Regions from separate parts of the Microbacterium sp. NPDC055665 genome, predicted to be linked through region 3. Evidence: predicted binding sites of a transcription regulator. Region 3 holds the regulator's gene; each other region holds the start of a gene.
The links. Region 3 encodes LexA, which represses DNA repair genes until DNA is damaged. Its sites were predicted from a motif close to TCGAACANNTGTTCGA; they were not measured.
Positions count from the first base shown of each region.

Region 1: the regulator LexA is predicted to act here: its motif matches at 3,589-3,604, upstream of recA (recombinase RecA).
Region 2: the regulator LexA is predicted to act here: its motif matches at 3,548-3,563, upstream of ACWGO6_RS06040 (DUF222 domain-containing protein).

Region 1 is NZ_JBSHGY010000001.1:374,830-381,413, forward strand. Features, by position in the region: gene miaB (tRNA (N6-isopentenyl adenosine(37)-C2)-methylthiotransferase MiaB) at 1-1,432, opposite strand, end outside; gene ACWGO6_RS01840 (regulatory protein RecX) at 1,482-1,877, opposite strand; gene recA (recombinase RecA) at 2,342-3,391, opposite strand; gene ACWGO6_RS01850 (DUF3046 domain-containing protein) at 3,661-3,885, opposite strand; gene ACWGO6_RS01855 (helix-turn-helix domain-containing protein) at 3,906-4,214, opposite strand; gene ACWGO6_RS01860 (CinA family protein) at 4,356-4,844, opposite strand; gene pgsA (CDP-diacylglycerol--glycerol-3-phosphate 3-phosphatidyltransferase) at 4,841-5,419, opposite strand; gene ACWGO6_RS01870 (DNA translocase FtsK) at 5,419-6,584, opposite strand, start outside.
Region 2 is NZ_JBSHGY010000002.1:77,228-83,811, reverse strand. Features, by position in the region: gene ACWGO6_RS06055 (Lrp/AsnC family transcriptional regulator) at 1-400, opposite strand, end outside; gene ACWGO6_RS06050 (gamma-aminobutyraldehyde dehydrogenase) at 501-1,952, shown strand; gene ACWGO6_RS06045 (M23 family metallopeptidase) at 2,078-3,313, opposite strand; gene ACWGO6_RS06040 (DUF222 domain-containing protein) at 3,819-5,474, shown strand; gene ACWGO6_RS06035 (ROK family protein) at 5,599-6,584, shown strand, end outside.
Region 3 is NZ_JBSHGY010000005.1:33,476-40,059, forward strand. Features, by position in the region: gene ACWGO6_RS13255 (hypothetical protein) at 1-314, opposite strand, end outside; gene ACWGO6_RS13260 (SseB family protein) at 337-1,134, opposite strand; gene priA (bifunctional 1-(5-phosphoribosyl)-5-((5-phosphoribosylamino)methylideneamino)imidazole-4-carboxamide isomerase/phosphoribosylanthranilate isomerase PriA) at 1,118-1,864, opposite strand; gene hisH (imidazole glycerol phosphate synthase subunit HisH) at 1,968-2,603, opposite strand; gene hisB (imidazoleglycerol-phosphate dehydratase HisB) at 2,600-3,217, opposite strand; gene ACWGO6_RS13280 (histidinol-phosphate transaminase) at 3,214-4,299, opposite strand; gene ACWGO6_RS13285 (LysM peptidoglycan-binding domain-containing protein) at 4,366-4,734, opposite strand; gene lexA (transcriptional repressor LexA) at 5,025-5,711, shown strand; gene ACWGO6_RS13295 (S9 family peptidase) at 5,733-6,584, shown strand, end outside.

The DNA.
Region 1 (6,584 bases), on a different contig from region 3:
CGCGCGTCCGACGGATCTGCAACCGTGCTCCGGTCGAGTCATCCGCGAGCAGGTGGAAGGGGGCCGCACGCGTGACGGTCACGGTCACGATGTCGCCGGGGCGCGGCAGGTCTGAGCCGGCCGTGACCTCGAAGTGGACCAGGCGATTGTCTTCGGCGCGGCCGGTGAGGCGGTGCGTCTCGGCGTCCTTCTTACCTTCGCCGGTCGAGACGAGCACCTCGACCTGGCGCCCGACCTGCTTCTGGTTCTCTTCCAGGGAGATTCGCTCCTGGAGTGCGATCAGGCGGTTGTACCGTTCCTGGACGACCTCCTTGGGCACCTGGTCCTCCATCGTCGCGGCGGGAGTGCCCTCTCGGATCGAGTACTGGAAGGTGAAGGCCGACGCGAAGCGGGACTGTTCGACGACGCGCATCGTGTCTTCGAAGTCCTCATCCGTCTCACCAGGGAAACCGACGATGATATCGGTCGTGATCGAGGCGTTCGGGATGCGCGCGCGAACACGATCGAGAATCCCGAGGAAGCGCTCGCTGCGGTACGACCGTCGCATCGCTTTGAGGATTCGATCGCTGCCGGACTGCAGCGGCATGTGCAGTTGCGGCATCACACTCGGAGTCTCAGCCATGGCGTCGATCACGTCGTCGGTGAACGCAGCGGGGTGAGGGCTCGTGAAGCGGATGCGCTCGAGCCCCTCGATCTCGCCGGCCGCACGCAGCAGCTTTCCGAACGCCTGCCGGTCGCCGAATTCCACACCGTAGGAATTCACGTTCTGCCCGAGGAGCGTGACCTCGATGGCGCCGTCTTCGACCAAAAGCCGGATCTCGTTCAGGATGTCACCGGGGCGCCGATCCTTCTCCTTGCCACGCAGGCTCGGGACGATGCAGAACGTGCACGTGTTGTTGCAGCCGACCGAGATCGACACCCATCCGCTATGCGCCGAATCGCGCTTCGTCGGAAGAGTCGACGGGAAGACCTCGAGCGACTCGAGGATCTCCAGCTCTGCATCGCCGTTGTGGCGCGCGCGCTCCAGCAGCCCGGGCAGCGACCCCATGTTGTGCGTGCCGAACACGACGTCGACCCAGGGCGCCTTGTCGAGGACCGCCTGCTTGTCCATCTGGGCAAGGCAGCCGCCGACCGCGATCTGCATTCCCTCCTTGCGACGCTTGACGGAGGCGAGATGCCCGAGCGTGCCGTAGAGCTTTCCTGCGGCATTGTCGCGAACTGCGCACGTGTTGATGATCACGACGTCCGCTTCGGCGCCGTCCAGAGCACGGACGTAACCGGCGCTCTCCAGCGAGCCGGACAGCCGTTCGGAGTCGTGCACGTTCATCTGGCACCCGAAAGTGCGCACCTCGTACGAGCGCTGGCGGCCGTCTTCGTCGACGGCTGCCGACGAAGCGCTGATGATCGTCGGTTCACTGCGCGGAATAGTCATGATCGACCCATTCTACGAGCCGTGCGGGTGCGGTTGCTGCGTCGCCTACTCACTCCGAATCGACGAACCGGACGCCGGAGCTCGACGCATTTGAGCCTGTCTCCCGCAGCGCCTGCTTGGCCGCCTTCATCGCCACGGACCCGTTGTATCCGCGCCGTGAGAGCTGCCCCACCAGACGCCGGAGAGCAGTGTCATTGTCGAGTCGGCTCAAAGAGCGCGCCTTGGTGCGCGCGAATTCCAGAGCGCGCTCATCGTCGTCATCCGGCAGCTCGTCGAGTGCACCGTCGATCACGTCCCGCGGAATACCTCGTTGAGCGAGCGCACGCGCGAGCGCAACCCTCCCCTGCCCCTTCCGCTCAACACCGGACGTGACCAGAGAGCTGGCGAGTGCAGCATCGTCGAGGTAGGCACGACGACAGAAATCCTCGATCACGTCATCGATCACGCCGTTCTCCAGACCGTGCCCTCGGAGAGCCTGACGGGCTTCGGAGACCGAGAGGGACCGGGTCCGCAGCTTTCGCACGAGGGATTCCTCGGCTGCGGTTCGAATCTCGTCGGAATCGACCGACTCCTCGATACCGTCCTGAGACGCGGTCAGAGCCCCGAGGGCATGAAGTCGGGGCGTGGAACTCGATGTCGGCGAACCCGATCTGGCGGATGCCCCTCGCGCGGGATGACGATCGCTCGGACTACCGGATTCGGCCCGGTTCGCCGCGGGAGCGGCACCGTCGGGCGAATGCCACGTCGACCGCCACAGGCCTGCATCGGCTGCGCGCTCGGGAGAGTCACCAGAGTTGTCGTCACCAACGCTCGCGGCTATCGAAACCGGGTCGACATTCTTCGTGGCCCGCCCGAAAAGGGGAATGATGGGGGCGATCCGGTCAGGATCGCCCCCACGAGTGTCATTCATCAGGCCGGACGACGCTCAGCGAGCTCGTCTGCCGCAGCAGGCACGGCCGCCGGTCCGCCAATGCCGAGCTTCTGCTTGATCTGCGTCTCGATCGCGAGCGCGATGTCGGGGTTGTTGAGCAAGAACGTGCGTGCGTTCTCCTTGCCCTGACCCAGCTGGTCGCCGTCGTAGGTGTACCACGAACCCGACTTCTTCACGATGGCGTGCTCGACGCCGAAGTCGATCAGGCTGCCCTCGCGCGAGATGCCGACACCGTAGAGGATGTCGAACTCCGCCTGCTTGAAGGGCGGGGCCATCTTGTTCTTCACGACCTTGACCCTGGTGCGGTTTCCGACCGCATCGGTTCCGTCTTTCAGCGTCTCGATACGACGGATGTCCATGCGGACCGACGCGTAGAACTTCAGCGCCTTACCACCGGCTGTGGTCTCGGGCGAGCCGAAGAAGACGCCGATCTTCTCACGGAGCTGGTTGATGAAGATCATGGTGGTGTTGGTCTGGTTGAGACCACCGGTCAGCTTGCGCAGCGCCTGCGACATGAGTCGCGCCTGCAGACCCACGTGGGAATCACCCATCTCTCCCTCGATCTCGGCGCGAGGCACGAGCGCTGCGACGGAGTCGATGACGATGAGGTCGATGGCGCCCGAGCGCACGAGCATGTCGGCGATCTCCAGCGCCTGCTCACCGGTGTCGGGCTGCGACACCAGAAGTGCATCGATGTCGACGCCGAGCTTCGCCGCGTAGTCGGGGTCGAGCGCGTGTTCCGCGTCGATGAAAGCCGCGATGCCGCCGGCGCGCTGGGCGTTGGCGATCGCGTGCAGCGTGAGGGTCGTCTTACCCGAGGACTCGGGTCCGTAGATCTCGACGATACGGCCACGCGGGAGACCTCCGACGCCGAGGGCGACGTCGAGGGCGATGGAGCCGGTGGGGATGACGGCCACGGGGGCGCGCTCATCGCTGCCCAGCCGCATGACCGAGCCCTTTCCGAACTGGCGATCGATCTGAGCGAGGGCGGTCTCGAGGGACTTCTCGCGGTCGGCGGGTGATGGCATGATGTGCTCCTTCTGCGCGCGTGGTGCCGCCTGTAGGCTGTCGCGGCTCGTCCCGGTTGGGAAGAACTCTCCGACAAGGCGTATGGCTCTTCGGCTTGTTTTCCACCGTACGAGAGGCCACCGACATCGTCTCGGTGAACCCGCATTCGGTGGAGAGCAGAAGCTCTGAACCACTTGTGCAGAAGACTACGCCCGTTTCGAACACATCTTCGACGACACGCCGAAGATCGCGCGCCATGTCCCGTAACCTGCGGACATTCCGCCGGGGTTCAGCGCCCGCGCGGCTCCTGCCGTCCGACACCGTGTCGCCGGCTCTCGGGAACGTCCATCTCGGCGCACAGCGCCAGCCAGATCTCCCGCGGCGGCGTACCGTCTTCCAGAGCTTCGAGTGCCGTACGGCCATGCAAGGCCGACAACCCGAGATCGTTCACCAGCGAAGAAGCTCGGGCTTGGAACTCGGTGTCGACGGCGCGAAGGAACTCGCTACGACGCATTGCTCACACGCACGCTGCGCTCAGTGCAGCGAGAGCTGGGGCTCGATCGACGCCACGAGGTCGTCGGGAACGACATCCGGGAACACCTGGATGCCCTCGAGAACGGAGATGCGATCTCCGACCTCGCGCATGATCGTCGAGATGGGGACGTCGAGGGCATCGGCGACGGATGCGAGGATCTCGCTCGACGCCTCCTTCTGGCCCCGCTCGACCTCACTGAGGTAGCCGAGGGCCACCGACGCCTTGCTTGCGACCTGCCGGAGCGTGCGCCCCTTCTGCAGGCGGAAGTCCCTCAGCACATCGCCGATTTCCTGCCGTACAAGAATCATCGGAACCTCCTCCCCGTGTGATCGTTCGAGGTCTCCCCCGATGAGACAGCCAGTCTAGTACTCCTGGTCTGCACGAAATCTACCCCTGCACTCTGTGGTTTGAATGTGAGCACATCGGTAATAACCGTCATCGGGCCGTCGCTATTCCGAGACCATCTCGAGCAACGCCGCCAGAGCCGCCGTCACCGTGTGCGTACGGATTGCATCACGGTCACCGCTCAGGTGCAGTGCCTTCGTCGAGGAGCCTTCCGGCGTCACGATCCCGATGTGAACCGTTCCCACCGGCTGGCCGTCGGGAGAATCCGGGCCGGCGATACCGGTCGTCGACAGCCCGACATCGGCCGCGAGACCGTCCACACTCACGACACGGCGCACGCCGTCGGCCATCTGCAGGGCGACCTGCGGATGGACCGGTCCGTGTGCGGCGAGAAGCTCGGTGTCCACGCCGAGGACCGTTGCCTTGACCGGGGTCGCATAGGCCACAACGCCGCCGAGCAGGACCTTGGAGGCTCCCGGAACGGATACGAACTCGGCGCACAGCGCACCACCCGTGAGTGACTCCGCGACTCCCAGAGTCCAGCCGCGGCGAGTCAGTGCCGACAGCAGTGCGACGGTGACCGCTTCGCTCATGCTCGCTTCTGGCGCGATCCACGCATCTGCGCGACGACGTAGTCGATACCGCTGGCCACCGTGAGGACCAGCACGATGAGCATCAGGACGAACATGATGATCGTCCAGGCCTCGAGGCCGATGAGGACATGCAGCGGCAGCAGCGCCCAGCCGAGGGCGACGCCCTGGAAGGCCGTCTTGATCTTGCCCATCCAGGCTGCCGCCACGACATGCTCGCTCGCGACCATCAAGCGGTGGATCGTGATTCCCCATTCACGGACGAGGATGACCGCGACGATCCACCAGCTGACCTCGCCGAGGATGGCAAGACCGATGAAGCCCGCTCCGGTGAGCATCTTGTCGGCGATCGGGTCCCAGAGTTTTCCGAAGTCACTGACGATGTCGTACTTGCGTGCGAGGTAACCGTCGACCCAATCGGTGGAGATCCCGACGATGAAGATGATGGCGGCCGCCCAGCGGAGGCCGGGCTCGGGGACGCCATAGGTGCCACCCAGCAGCAGAAGCACGAAGAAGATGACCGCCAGCGGGATGCGCGCGACGGTGATGGCGTTGGGTAGCTGCCGAGGAATCGCCATCAGTCGCGCCCCGTCAGACCCCAGGCGTCTTCATCGCCGCCCTCGGCCTCCACCTCGGGGAGACCTTCGTACTGGGCGGCGATCGGATCGTGCGTCTGAGGCATTGGCGGCACCGGAGGGGCCGCCGGAGCAGACGGAGCCGGGGACGACGCGGGAGCATCCTCTCCGCGCAGCTTCGCCATCACCTGCGGGAGCTGCTCAGCCGTGGCCAGCACATCGCGGGCCTTGGACCCCTCGGAGGGTCCGACGATCTCGCGCGATTCCAGAAGGTCCATGAGGCGACCCGCCTTGGCGAAGCCGACACGCAGCTTTCGCTGGAGCATCGACGTCGATCCGAACTGCGAGGAGACGATGAGCTCGGCAGCCGCGAGCAGCAGCTCCAGGTCGTCGCCGATGTCTTCGTCGACTTCCTTCTTCTTCGTCGGCTCCATCGCCTCCTGGACGTCGGGACGGTAGTCCGGACGAGCCTGGCGGGTGACGTGCTTGACGACCGCGTCGATCTCCTTCTCATCGACCCATGCACCCTGCAGACGGAACGGCTTCGAGGAGCCCATCGGCGAGAACAGCGCGTCACCTTGCCCGATCAGCTTGTCGGCACCGGGGCTGTCGAGGATGACGCGGCTGTCTGTGACGCTGGTGACGGCGAACGCGAGCCGCGACGGGACGTTGGCCTTGATGAGACCGGTGACCACGTCGACGCTCGGGCGCTGCGTCGCGAGGACCAGGTGGATGCCCGAAGCACGAGCAAGCTGGGTGATGCGAACGATCGAATCCTCGACGTCGCGCGGGGCGACCATCATGAGGTCGGCCAGCTCGTCGACCACGACAAGGAGGTACGGGTACGGCTTGAGCACCCGTTCGCTGCCCACCGGCACCTCGACCTCGCCCGCACGCACGGCCCGGTTGAAGTCGTCGATGTGGCGGAAGCCGAACGATGCGAGGTCGTCGTACCGCATGTCCATCTCCTTCACGACCCACTGCAGCGCCTCGGCTGCCTTCTTCGGGTTCGTGATGATGGGCGTGATGAGGTGCGGGACGCCGGCGTAGCTGGTGAGCTCCACGCGCTTCGGGTCGATCAGGACCATACGTACGTCAGCGGGGCGCGCCCGCATCAGCAGGCTCGTGATCATGGAGTTCACGAAGCTCGACTTACCGGAACCCGTGG
Region 2 (6,584 bases), on a different contig from region 3:
TGCCCGGAATCGTTCGGATGCGGGTCGCGATGAGGTCGATCAGGTGCTCGTCGTCCTCGCACACGGCCTCGACGAGGATGTCGAAGGTGCCGAGCACGACGACGACGTACGCCAGTTCCGGGATCAGGGTGAGCTCCTCGGCGATCGCGCGGGGGTCGCCGGAGACGCGGATGCCGATCATCGACATGCGGTGGAAACCGAGCTGCATGGGATCGGTGACCGCGACGATCTGGATGATGCCGGCCTCGGTCATCCGCTGCACGCGCTGCCGGGCGGCGGCTTCGCTGAGGCCGACCTCGCGGGCGATCTCCGCGTAGGGGCGGCGGCCGTCCTCCTGGAGGAGCTCGACGATGCGCTTCGAGATGTCGTCCAGTGCGGGCTGGGCAGGCTTGGGGCTCATCTGTCGATATTGACAGTCTAAGTCTGATTCTGCAACTGATTCAGTCGATACACCCGGGTGAAATCTTCCGATTCCGCAGGGTGCGCGCTACCATGACGGCATGTCCCGCACCCTTCTGAAGAACTCGGCGCCGTTGCAGAACTTCATCGGCGGCCGCTCCGTGCCCGCGACCGGGACGGAACGGATGCCGCTCCTCGATCCTGTCACCGAAGCCGTCTACGGTGAACTGCCGATCTCCGACGGCGCCGATGTCGACGCCGCTTACGCCGCGGCATCCGCCGCCTTCCCGCTCTGGCGCGACACGACGCCGGCCGATCGGCAGCTGGCGCTGTTCCGGATCGCCGATGAGATGGAGTCGCGGGCCGAGGAGTTCGCCGATCTGGAGTCGCAGGACACTGGCAAGCCGCGCGCGAGCCTCGTCGCCGATGAGATCATGCAGTCAGTGGATCAGTTGCGCTTCTTCGCCGGCGCCGCCCGCAGCCTGGAGGGCCGCGCGGCGGGGGAGTACCTCGCCGGGTACACCTCCTTCGTGCGCCGCGAGCCGGTCGGCGTGATCGGCCAGGTGACCCCGTGGAACTACCCGCTGAACATGGCCGTCTGGAAGATCGCGCCCGCGCTCGCCGCCGGGAACACGGTCGTGCTCAAGCCCGCGGAGTCGACACCGCTGACCACGCTCCTGCTCGCCGAGATCGTCGCGCAACACACCCCGGCCGGCACGCTCAACGTCGTGCTCGGCGATCGTGACACGGGCGTCGCGCTGGTGGAGCATCCGACTCCGCAGATGGTCGCGATCACGGGATCGGTGCGCGCAGGCATGGCGGTGGCGCGCTCGGCGGCGAACGACGTCAAGCGCGTGCACCTGGAGCTCGGCGGCAAGGCGCCGGCGATCGTGTTCGAGGATGCATCGCTGGAGAAGGCGGTCGACGGGATCATCACCGGGGCCTTCTTCAACGGCGGGCAGGACTGCACCGCCGCCACTCGGGTGTTGGTGCACGCCTCGCGGCACGATGAGCTCGTCGCCGCGCTGGTGGCCAGGGCGAAGACGCACGCGCGCACGGGCGGGCCGCACGAGGAGGGTGTGCTGTACGGCCCGCTGAGCAGCGCGGCCCAGCTCGATCAGGTGCAGGGCTTCATCGACCGGCTGCCCGCGCACGCGACCATCGAGACCGGCGGACGGCGTCAGGGGGATCAGGGCTACTTCTGGGAGGCCACGATCGTCTCGGGCGTGCGGCAGGACGACGAGGTCGTGCAGGGTGAGATCTTCGGCCCGGTGCTCACGGTGCAGCCGTTCGATGACGACGACGAGGCGCTCGAGCTGGCGAACGACGTGCCCTATGCGCTCGCCGCCTCAGTGTGGACGACCGATCACACGAGGGCGATGCGCTTCTCGCGAGACCTCGACTTCGGCTGCGTGTGGATCAACACGCACATCCCGTTCGTGTCGGACATGCCCCACGGCGGGTTCAAGCACTCCGGATACGGCAAGGACCTCTCGCAGTACGGCTTCGACGACTACACCCGCATCAAGCACGTGATGAGCGCGCTCGACTGAGCTGCGGTGCGCGTCTGGTGGGCGCCGAAGCCCCGGGCTTCCGCCGAAGCCCCGGGCTTCCGTCGACGGCACAACGGGGTCTCGGTGCCAAGTCGGGGTCTCGCCGGGATGCCCGGTGGTGCGGGTCAGGTCACGTGCGTCTGGAGCCAGGGCATGGGATCGACGGCGACCGTGTTGATGTGGACCTCGAAGTGCAAGCAGGAGCCGAACACGTATCCGGTCGATCCGACGTCGCCGATGTACTGGCCCTCGTCGACGCAGTCGCCGACCTCGACCGCACGGGTTCCGTAGTTCATGTGCGAGTAGACGGTGCTGACCGCCTGCCCGTCGACGATGCTCTCGATCTGGATCGTCACGCCGTAGCCCTGGTAGCTCTCGGTGGAGCGGGACACGCAGCCCTTCATCGCGGCGTTGATCGGCGTTCCCACACCCGCAGCGAAGTCCTGGCCCAGGTGAGACCGGCCCGGCCGTGAGGCGCCGAAGCCGTCGGTGAACGAGTACGTGCCGTCTGCCATCGGCATGACGATGCGGTCGGCGATGGGGATCTCGACCGCGCTCCCGAGCGGCATGCCCGCAGCGAGGGCGGCGGCGACGGCCCGTGAGCGCGTCTCCTCGATCTCCTCGGGCGTCGTCGCCGAGAAGGTTCCCCGCGGAGCGATCTCGGCACGGATCTCGTCCGTCGATGTGGACGCCGACGCGGACGTGTAGGACTGCGCGGCATCGGCTGCGGCCGCTGTGGTGAGGCTGGTGGTGGCGACGGCCCCATCGCTTCCCGTGGCGAGTGCGGGCAGTGCCGCACCGGTGACCATCACGCCGATCGCGAACGTGGCCCCGAGCGCCTTGGCCTTCGCCCACGGACGCTTGGCTCGGCCGGTCCGGACCGACGGCGCTGCCTTCTGCGGCTTCGTGCGCCCAGGGCGCGCGCGAACACCCCGGGTGCCGCGCCGGCCGGCGCCCCGCGCCTGCGGACGAGCGGTCGGTGCAGCGGGAGCTGTGGCGGCCGGTGTGGCGGGCGATGCGGCCGGTGTAGCGGGCGAGGCGGACGGTGTGGGGTCGATCGCGTCGGGTGCGTCGATCGCGACGATCGAGTCGAGTGCGTCGATTGCGTCGCGTGTGTCGAGGGCGTCGATCGCTTCGATCGCGTCGGGTGCGTCGGGTGCGTCGGGTGCGTCGGGTGCGTCGGGTGCGTCGGGTGCGTCGATCGCGTCGATCGCGTCGCGTGTGTCGAGGAGGTCGGTGGAAGTCGGTGCGCCGGCGGCATCGCCTGCGTGGGGTGCACCGGCCGGCTCTCGTGCGTCGACCGCGCCGAGTGCATCTGCTGTGCGGGCGCGCTGTCCGTTGCCCGCGCGGGTTGCATCCATCGCGGGGGGACTCTGCGGCTCCGTGGACGCGGAGCGTCGCAAGTCGCGCCGCAAGCGCGGTCGGGCCGAGTCGGGGGCTTCTGAGAAGGCTTCCGAGGCGTCGTGAGCGCGCTCGGGTGGCAGGGAATTCGTGACGGGATCCTTCCGGAGGGCAGATGTGCTCGGCGGTCGATCCCCCCGGATGCCACCGTTACCGATCTGTAATTTAGTTGGCGAACCTGTGAGCGTCAAATCGAGAACGGATGGTCGACTCCGTTTCGACGACGAATGCTCGGCCGTCATCGACTGGGGGGATGTCGTGTGTCTTGTCGACGCGGATGCTCACACTCTGCCCTGGTGTGGGACGTCCGCGTGCGTCGCGGTGCGCCGTGCCGCGGGGAGTGTGGAGAAGTGCTGTGGCGGTGTTTCTGTGGAGGGCGTGACGGTGGTTCGCGTGTTTCGGAATATTGCTCTGAACGGGGGTTATTCGGGTGTGAATGTCGGTGGCCCTCGGTTGACTGGGGGTATGAACAACCCCGTGGAGGTGCTGGACCGGGTCGTCGCCGACCTGGATGTGGTGCTGCGCGCGGACGTGATCGCGGCGCTGAGTGACGACGCGAAGATGGAGCTGTTGCGGGTCGCGGGGGAGGTGCAGCGGCGGGTGGATGCGGTGGTCGTGGAGACGGTCGCGTCGGTGGATGGGCGTCCGGCGGGGTCGGGGGAGCCGGCGTTCTGTGGGCGGTTCGGGTGTCGCACGGTGAACGAGCTGCTGCAGCGGGTGCTACGCACCGACGGCCCGGGTGCGGCCCGGGTGGTGAAGGCTGCGAAAGCAACACGGCGGGAGGTGGAGTTGTCGTCCGGGGCGTGGTTGCCGGCGCGGTGGCCGGCGTTGCGGGAGGCGTTGGTGGACGGGACGATCGGGGTGGCGGGGCTGTTGGCGGCGATCGGGCCGATCGAGCAGGCCGGGGCCCGGATCGGGACCGCGGACCGGTTGCGGGCGGACGCGGAGTTGGCCGCATACGCGCGAGGAGTCTCTGTTGCTGACCCGGACACGGATGCGGACACGGATGCGGACACGGATGCGGACACGGACGCGGGGGTCGGGGATGTTGCGCCGGCGGCGACGCCGGAGGATCTGCGGTTGTTGGCGCAGGTGATCGTGCAGTACCTCGACCCGGACGGTGCGGAACCCGCGGACGACATCGCGATGCGGGCACGAGGTCTGACCCTCGGACGCGCGAAAGACGGAGTGATCCCGATCCGGGGACGGTTGCTGCCGGAGGTCGCGGGACAGTTGCAGCGCCTGTTCGACGCGTATCTGAACCCGAAAGTCGACGGGCCACCCGTCCCCGGAGTCGTGTTCGAGCCCTCGGACCGGAGCGATGCGGGTGCCGAGACGCCGGAGGGCACCGACGGAGACGCCGGGTCCCGGGATGGTGTCGCCGACGATGGCCCCGAAACGGATGACGGTGTCCTCCCGTCCGGTGACCCGGGGCGGATGATCGACCCGCGTTCCCGGTCGCAGAAGCAGCACGACACCCTCGCCGCGATCCTCGGCATCGCCGCCCGCCACGACGACACCCCACGCCTGGGCGGTGGGGCCCCCACCCTGGTCGTGTCCGTCACCGCCGACGACTACACCACCGGGCACGGGTGGGCGCACATCGACGGCATCGACACCCCCGTCTCCCCCCGTGTCGCCGCACACACCGCATGCGCGGGCGGCGTGCAACGGGTGCTGTTCGACCCGAACGGGCGCATCATCGGCATCAGCACCACCGACCGGATCTTCACCACCCACCAACGCCGCGCGATCACCCTCCGCGACCGCGAATGCCTCATCCCCGGCTGCCACGTCCCCGCAACCTGGTGCGAGATCCACCACGTCCACGAACACGCCAGAGGTGGACCCACCCACACCGACAACGGCGTCGCCCTCTGCTGGCACCACCACCGCACCCTCACCACCTCCGGATGGGAAATCCGCATGATGGACGGCACACCACACGTCCGCGGACCCGCCTGGTGGGACCCCACCCGACAATGGCGCACACCACGACCAGCAGCGCGACGACCCACAAAACCACGACCCCCGACACCACGACCCACAAAACCACAACCCCCGACCCCACGACCCCCGGTCACATCGGCGAGACACCCCTCGACACCGCTCAGAGCATGAATGGCGTCGAGCCGACTCGGCGTGAAGTGTCGACCTGTGCGACTCGATGTGGCATGCTTGCGGGCACTGCGCCCGGCCCAGTGCCCGGCGCGGTACGTGAATCGAGAAGCAGACGCCGGAGCACATGTCCAGACCACTCGCGGGACCGCAGGGCCTGCTACGCACGCTCAACGGTCGCGCAATCCTGGAGGCGCTCGCGCGCAGCGGTCCCCAGACCCGCGCGGAGCTGATGTCGACGACCGGCCTGTCCCGCACGGCCGTCACCCAGGTGCTGCGGATGCTGGATGCGGCCGGAGCCGTCGCCGCCGCGGGCGTCGATCGCGAGACGCGAGGGCCCGCCGCGGGCCGCGTCGCCCTGCATCCGCGGCTCGGGTTCGCCGCCGCCGTGCACATCGACCACCATGCCGCGCACGTGGTGCTCGTCGACGCCCGCGGAGTCGTGCACGCCGAGGAACACGACGTGTTGCCGATTCAGGGGGATCGCGTCGAGCACATCGACGCTCTCGTGGACCGATGCCGCCTCTCGGTCAAGGCAGCGAAGGCGGCGATCCACCTCGCCGTGGTCGGCATCCCCGGGATCGTCACCGCCGACGGCGGCATCCGCGACGATCTGGGTCCGGACGGCGGCGCCTTCCGTGCCGCGCTGACAGCGGCCCTCGGCTGCCCCGTACGCATCGAGAACGACGTCAACCTCGCCGCCCTCGCCGAGCTCACGGCAGGCGTCGGCGGCGACCTCGCCAGCTTCGCTCTGTTGCTCCTCGACGACGGCCTGGGGGCCGGCATCGTGATCGACGGCGCACTGCACCGCGGATTCTCGGGTGTCGCGGGTGAGGTCATGTATCTGCCGCAGACCCCCCTTCCGATCGGAGCTCCCATCGTGAGCGACGCCGTCGTCGGAGATCTCGCGCTCGGGGTCGGGCGGGACGCAGACGCCTCATTGGAGGATCACCTCGAGGCGGCCGGCCGCGGCGACCAGGCCGCGACCCGGGTCGTCGCCGAGATCGGCAAGCGCATCGTGCTCGTCGCCGGCAGCATCGGCCTCGTGCTCGACCCGGAGGCGTTCATCCTCAGCGGCACAGCAGCCCACCCCGTGCTGGTCGAGGCCATCCA
Region 3 (6,584 bases):
GCATCGAACAGGCGAATGTCGATGACGTCGGGAGTCGACATGTCGAGCCCGAGCACCCACGTTCCATCATCCTGCGGCGTCACCATGAACAGATTGGTCGACGAGGTCGGCTCGACACCCGGAGCCGGCGAGCACTCCCCCTCGTCGCAGAACTGCACCGACACCACCCCCGCGACGGCACTGGTGTCGAGCTCGACAGCATTCGTCCATCCGATCGCCGGACAGGCGCCGAAGGTCACGCACCCCGTCGCGGTCGTCAGCGCGCCGCCGAGAAGCACGACGATCGCGATGGCACGCATCACACCACGGAGCATGCCCCGATCGTAGCGAAAGGGATCAGACGCTACGACGGAGCTTCACGGTGAGGGAGTCCGCCAGGACGGCGATGCGGTCGTCCGACGCCCAGCGCTGAGCCAGGCGCGAAAGAACGGCATCGAGCACCTCGCGCTCCAGACCGTCGACGAGTTCCAGGACCACGATCAGCTCCGGGCCACGCAGACGTGCGTCGGGGTCACCGGACGCCACCGCCACATCGATCACGGCCAGTTCGTGCGCCACACTCTCCTGGAGCGCGGTGTAGACCTCGGTGGAGAAGAAGCTCGGCTCCCAGGCATGCCCCTGAGCGATCGCCCAGACAGCGGGGCGCCGGATCACGAACTCCGTGTCGGAGGTCGGGTCGAGCACGATCAGGTCGGTGTCTTCGGCCGACGCCGCCAGCGCCGCCCGGAGCGCCTCCACGGGGATCGGGCGAGCCGTGGGGTCCCACTTCTGCATGGCCTGGACGGAGGAGAACACCGGCTGCACCCGCCGCCCGTCGGGAGCCGCGACCGTGACGATCGACAGCTCCTGCGTCTTGTCGACGGCGAGACCGTTCGGCGCGACGCCCTCCTCGCCCTTCTCGGCGATGAGCGGGATCAGCACGCGGGCCGCACGGAATGCGTCGACGACTTCGACCTGGCTGCCCTCTCCCGCACGGAAACGCTGCAGTGCGGCGAGCAGCGCCGGGTCGGCCGATCCGTCGTCCGCCGCATGCGGGTTCGACTCGAAGCTGCGTCCTTCCCAGGGGACACCGGCCGAGTCGCCCTGACCGTGCGACTCGGGCCCGCAGGCGTGCGCGTCAGTCTCCTGCGACATCCAGTGCCTCAGCCAGCGTGAACGCGCCGGCGTACAGGGCCTTGCCGACGATCGCACCCTCGACGCCCAGGGGCACGAGGTCACGGAGCGCGGCGATGTCGTCGAGGTTGGAGATCCCGCCGGACGCGACGACCGGCTTCGGCGTGCGCGAGGTCACTTCGCGCAGGAGTTCGAGGTTCGGGCCGCGGAGCGTGCCATCCTTGGTCACGTCGGTGACCACGTAGCGGCTGCACCCGGCGTCCTCCAGGCGATCGAGGACCTCCCAGAGGTCCCCACCCTCCTTGGTCCAGCCGCGTGCCGCGAGGGTCGTCCCGCGCACGTCGAGGCCCACCGCGATCGCTTCGCCGTAGCGACCGATCACATCGGCGGCCCACTCGGGGTTCTCCAGAGCGGCCGTGCCGAGGTTGATGCGGGTGGCGCCGCTCTCGAGCGCGGCCTCGAGGGTCGCGTCGTCGCGGATGCCGCCGGAGAGCTCGATGTTGACGCCCTTGAACTGCTTGATCACCTTGCGCAGGATCGGCGCGTTGCTCCCGCGACCGAAGGCGGCGTCGAGGTCGACGAGGTGGATCCACTTCGCGCCCTGCGCTGCCCACTCCCCCGCGGCGTCGAGCGGGTCGCCGTAGCTCGTCTCGGTTCCGGCCTCCCCCTGGGTGAGGCGGACGGCCTTGCCCCCGGCGACGTCGACCGCGGGAAGGAGCGTGAGCGAGGGAGACTGCGCGAAGTCGTTCATGGGGTCCTTGGCTAGGGAAGGTCTGCAGCCCGGAACGGGCACGAGAGTCGAGGGTAGTCCGCCGGACGGCGGGTGACAAAACGGATGACGTCCACGGTGGGGGTCAGAGGCTCCCGACCCAGTTGCGCAGCAACTGGATGCCCGCTTCGCCCGACTTCTCCGGGTGGAACTGGGTCGCCGAGAGCGGGCCGTTCTCGACCGCCGCGAGGAAGGGATCGCCGTAGGTCGTCCAGGTCAGCACGGGCTCGGGGAACGGCGGGATGACGTCGAGCTCCCAGGACTGCGCAGCATAGGAGTGCACGAAGTAGAACCGCTCCCGCTCCAGGCCGCGGAAGAGAACACTGTCGGCGCCGGGCTCGACGGTGTTCCAGCCCATGTGCGGCAGGACGGGTGCGTTGAGCTCGGTGACAGCTCCTGGCCACTCGCCGAGGCCCGCGGTGTCGTGCCCGCGCTCGACGCCGTGCTCGAAGAGCACCTGCATGCCGACGCAGATCCCGAGCACCGGTCGCCCGCCGGCCAGACGGCGGTCGATGATCTCGTCGCCGCCGTGTGCGTGCAGCGCGTCACGAACCGCCTGGAACGCACCGACCCCCGGCACCAGGAGGCCATCGGCCTCGAGTGCGACCTTGCGATCGCGCGTCAGCACGGCATCCGCGCCGGCCGCGGCCAGCGCCTTGACCGCCGAGTGGACGTTGCCGGACTCGTAGTCGAAGACGGCGACGCGGGGTGAAGTGCTCACAGTGCGCCCTTGGTGGACGGAATGCCGTCGACCAGCGGGTCGAGCGTCTTAGCCTGCCGGAAGGCTCGTGCGAACGCCTTGTACTCCGCCTCGGCGATGTGGTGCGGGTCGCGGCCGCCGAGCACGCGCACGTGCACGGTCAGCGCAGCGTTGAAGGTGATCGCCTCGAACGAGTGCCGCACCAGCGAGCCGGTGAAGTGCCCGCCGATCAGGTGGTGCTCGAAACCTGCGGGCTCCCCGGTGTGCACGAGGTACGGACGCCCCGAGATGTCCACGACCGCCTGCGCGAGGGCCTCATCGAGCGGGACGAGGGCATCGCCGTAGCGGGAGATGCCGGACTTGTCTCCCAGAGCTTCGAGGATCGCCTGCCCGAGCACGATCGACACGTCCTCCACGGTGTGGTGTGCGTCGATGTTCGTGTCGCCGGACGCGCGCACGGTCAGGTCGGTCAGCGAGTGCTTCGCGAAGGCGGTGAGCATGTGGTCGAAGAACGGCACCGAGGTGTCGATGCGGCTCGCGCCGGTGCCGTCGAGGTTCAGCTCGAGTTCGACGGTGGACTCCGACGTGCTGCGCACGCGGCTCGCGGTGCGCGGGGTCGGTGACGGGGTGCTCATGATGCCGATCCTATCGAGGCCAGGGCATCGAGGAACGCGGTGGTCTCGGCCTCGGTGCCCGCGCTGACCCTGAGGTGACCCGGGATCCCGACGTCACGCACGAGCACACCGCGATCGTAGAGCTGCTGCCACGTCGCCCGCGGGTCGGCGACGCCGCCGAAGAGGACGAAGTTCGACCAGGATTCGTGGGGTGCGTAGCCGAGGGCCTCGAGGGTCGCGGTGATGCGATCGCGTTGTTCGACGATCTCCTCGACCATGCCGAGCATCACGTCGGAATTGCGCAGCGCGGCGACGGCCGCAGCCTGCGTGAGCGTGCTCAGGTGATACGGCAAGCGGACCAATCGCAGCGCATCGATGAACGTCGGGTCCGCCGCCAGATACCCGACTCGGGCCCCTGCGAAGGCGAAGGCCTTGCTCATGGTGCGGGAGACCGCCAGGCGCGGGCGCCCGTCGAGCAGCGTCAGCGCGGAAGGCGCGTCGTGCGGTGCGAACTCCTGGTAGGCCTCGTCGACGATCACGATGCCCCGCGCCGCTTCGTACACGGCTTCGACGACGTCCAGGCCGAGCGGAGTTCCCGTCGGGTTGTTCGGCGAACAGAGGATGATCACGTCGGGGTCGGCGGCGCGCACCTGCTCGACAGCTTCCTCCGGCGTGATCGTGTAGTCGGGCTGCCTCGTCCCGGCGATCCAGCGCGCGCCCGTGCCCTGTGCGATGAGTGGGTACATCGAGTACGTCGGCGCGAAGCCGAAGGCCGTGCGCCCGGGGCCACCGAAGGCCTGCAGGATGTGCTGGAGCACCTCGTTCGAGCCGTTGCCCGCCCAGATCTGCTCCGCGGAGAGCCCGTGCCCCAGGTACTCCGCGAACGCCTCGCGCAACGTGGTGAACTCCCGATCCGGATACCGATTCACGTCACGGATCGCCAGGGCGATGTCGTCGAGGATGTCGCTCGCGACCGCTTCCGGGATGGGATGCGTGTTCTCGTTCACGTTGAGGGCGATCGGGAGCGGCGCCTGCGGAGCGCCGTAGGGCGTCAGTCCGCGAAGATCGTCACGTAGCGGGAGATCGTTGAGTGAGAGGGTCACCCTTCCCATGTTAAGCGGCGCGCGGAGTCGATGACGCAAAGTTGCCGCAGCGCCGCCGCGACGGGATCAGTTGGCGTACTGGGCCGGGATGGCGAGCGTCTGGCCGATCTGGAGCTCGCCGCCACGCAGCAGATTCATCCGGCTGATCGCACCGATGACGTCGCGCGGGTCGGCGTCGGGGGCGACCCCGGTGGCGATCGACCAGAGAGTGTCGCCGGGCATGACGGTCACGGTCTCGACGCTGACGGCCGCCGTGTCTGCACCCGAGGCGATCGCGCTTCCGCCGCTGAGTGCGGCGAAGGCGATGCCGATCGCGAGCGGCACGGAGGCGACCACCAGCAGCACGGCGCGGCCACGCGTCGTCAGTCGGAGTCGCGTCGAAGGACGGGTCGACGCCGGGATGACTGCTGCGGTGCTGAAGCCGATGCTGCTCATGTGGTGCTCCTTAGCCTGTCCCGGAGCAGTGAGGCTGCCGGGGAAGTTGGCGTAGCGTTCGCATTCCCGTCTCGGCCGGGAGCCGTGAATGCGAAGCTACGTACCGAAGATATCTTCGAGTTCGAACATCTGTCAAGTTGTCTTCGAAACCGGATGCACGATTCTGCCGACACGCTCGAACAGATCTTCCAGATCGGGCCGTTTCTCGGATACGGTTTCGATGAGAACACCACACCACGGGCCTCCGACATTCGAAGAGCGACGTCGGAACACCGCACTTAAGGAGCACCATGAGCGAGAACTCGGCCCCCGAGTCGGAGGCACCGCGGACGCGCCGCCGCAAGAGCCTGAGCCCCAAGCAGATGGCGATCCTCGAGGTCATCCAGAACTCCATCGCCCACCACGGCTACCCGCCGAGCATGCGCGAGATCGGCGACGCCGTCGGCCTGAAGTCCCTCTCGAGCGTGACCCACCAGCTCGGTCAGCTCGAACTGAGCGGCTACCTCCGGCGCGACCCGGGCAAGACGCGTGCGATGGAGGTCCTGATCGATCTCCCCGGCGCCAGCGGCGAGAATCCCGCCGACGTGGCGACCCCGGTCGGCGACGCGGCTCTCGTACCCCTGGTCGGTCGCATCGCCGCGGGCGTGCCGATCACCGCCGATCAGCAGGTGGAGGAGATCTTCCCCCTCCCCCGTCAACTGGTGGGCAAGGGAGACCTCTTCATGCTCAAGGTCTCGGGAGAGTCGATGATCGACGCCGCGATCTGCGACGGCGACTGGGTCGTCGTTCGCTCGCAGAACAATGCGGAGAACGGCGAGATCGTGGCCGCGATGCTCGACGGCGAGGCCACCGTCAAGGTGCTCCGCCGTCGCGACGGCCACACCTGGCTCCTCCCCCGCAACTCCTCCTTCGAGCCCATCCTCGGCGATGAGTCCGTGGTGCTCGGCAAGGTCGTGGCGGTGCTGCGCGCCGTCTGACGTCCGCCATAGGCTCGAGGCATGTCGTCCCCGTACGGTTCCTGGCCCTCACCCTTCTCCGCGGCCTCCGTCGCGGCGTCCTCCCCGCGGATCGACGGGGCGCGCTTCGTCGGCTCCGAGATCTGGTGGGGAGAATCCGTGCCCGCCGAGAAGGGGCGGGTCACGGTGCGAAGCTCTTCCGGAACCGAGGTCCTCCCGGCTCCCTGGAGCGCGCGCTCCCGGGTGCACGAGTACGGAGGCGGAGCATGGACCGCCGATGCCGCAGGCACCCTGTACTTCGTCGATGCCGGCGATCAGCGTGTGCATCGCATGGCCCCCGGGGCCGAGCCCGTTCCGCTGACACCGGCGGGACCGTCGCACGGCGGCCTCCGCGTGCAGCAAGGCCGTCTGCTCGCGGTGCGCGAAGATCTGTCGACCGCGCCGCACACCCGCGCGATCGTCGAGATCCCGATCGACGGCTCCGCGGCGGAGGACCCGTCCGGAATTCGAGTGATCGTCGAGGGCGACGGTTTCTTCGCACATCCCGCGCTCTCGCCGGACGGAACCCGCATCGCCTGGGTCGCCTGGAACCGCGGACGGATGCCGTGGGAGGCCGCGCACCTGCAGATCGCGAAGAGCGACGGCGGCGATGTGCACGAGATCCCCACTCGAGCGGCGCTGCAGCCCGAGTGGCTCAGCGACGCGGAGCTGGTGTTCGCCGATGATCCGGACGACCGCTGGGGCCTGTACCGCATCGAGCTCGACGGATTCTCACCGCTCGGCGCACCGCGCGCGCTCACCCCGAGCGACGCCGACACCGGCTACGGACTCTGGGTGCTCGGCAACCGCTGGTATCGGCCGCTCGCCGACGAGCGGATCGTCGCGGTCCGCACC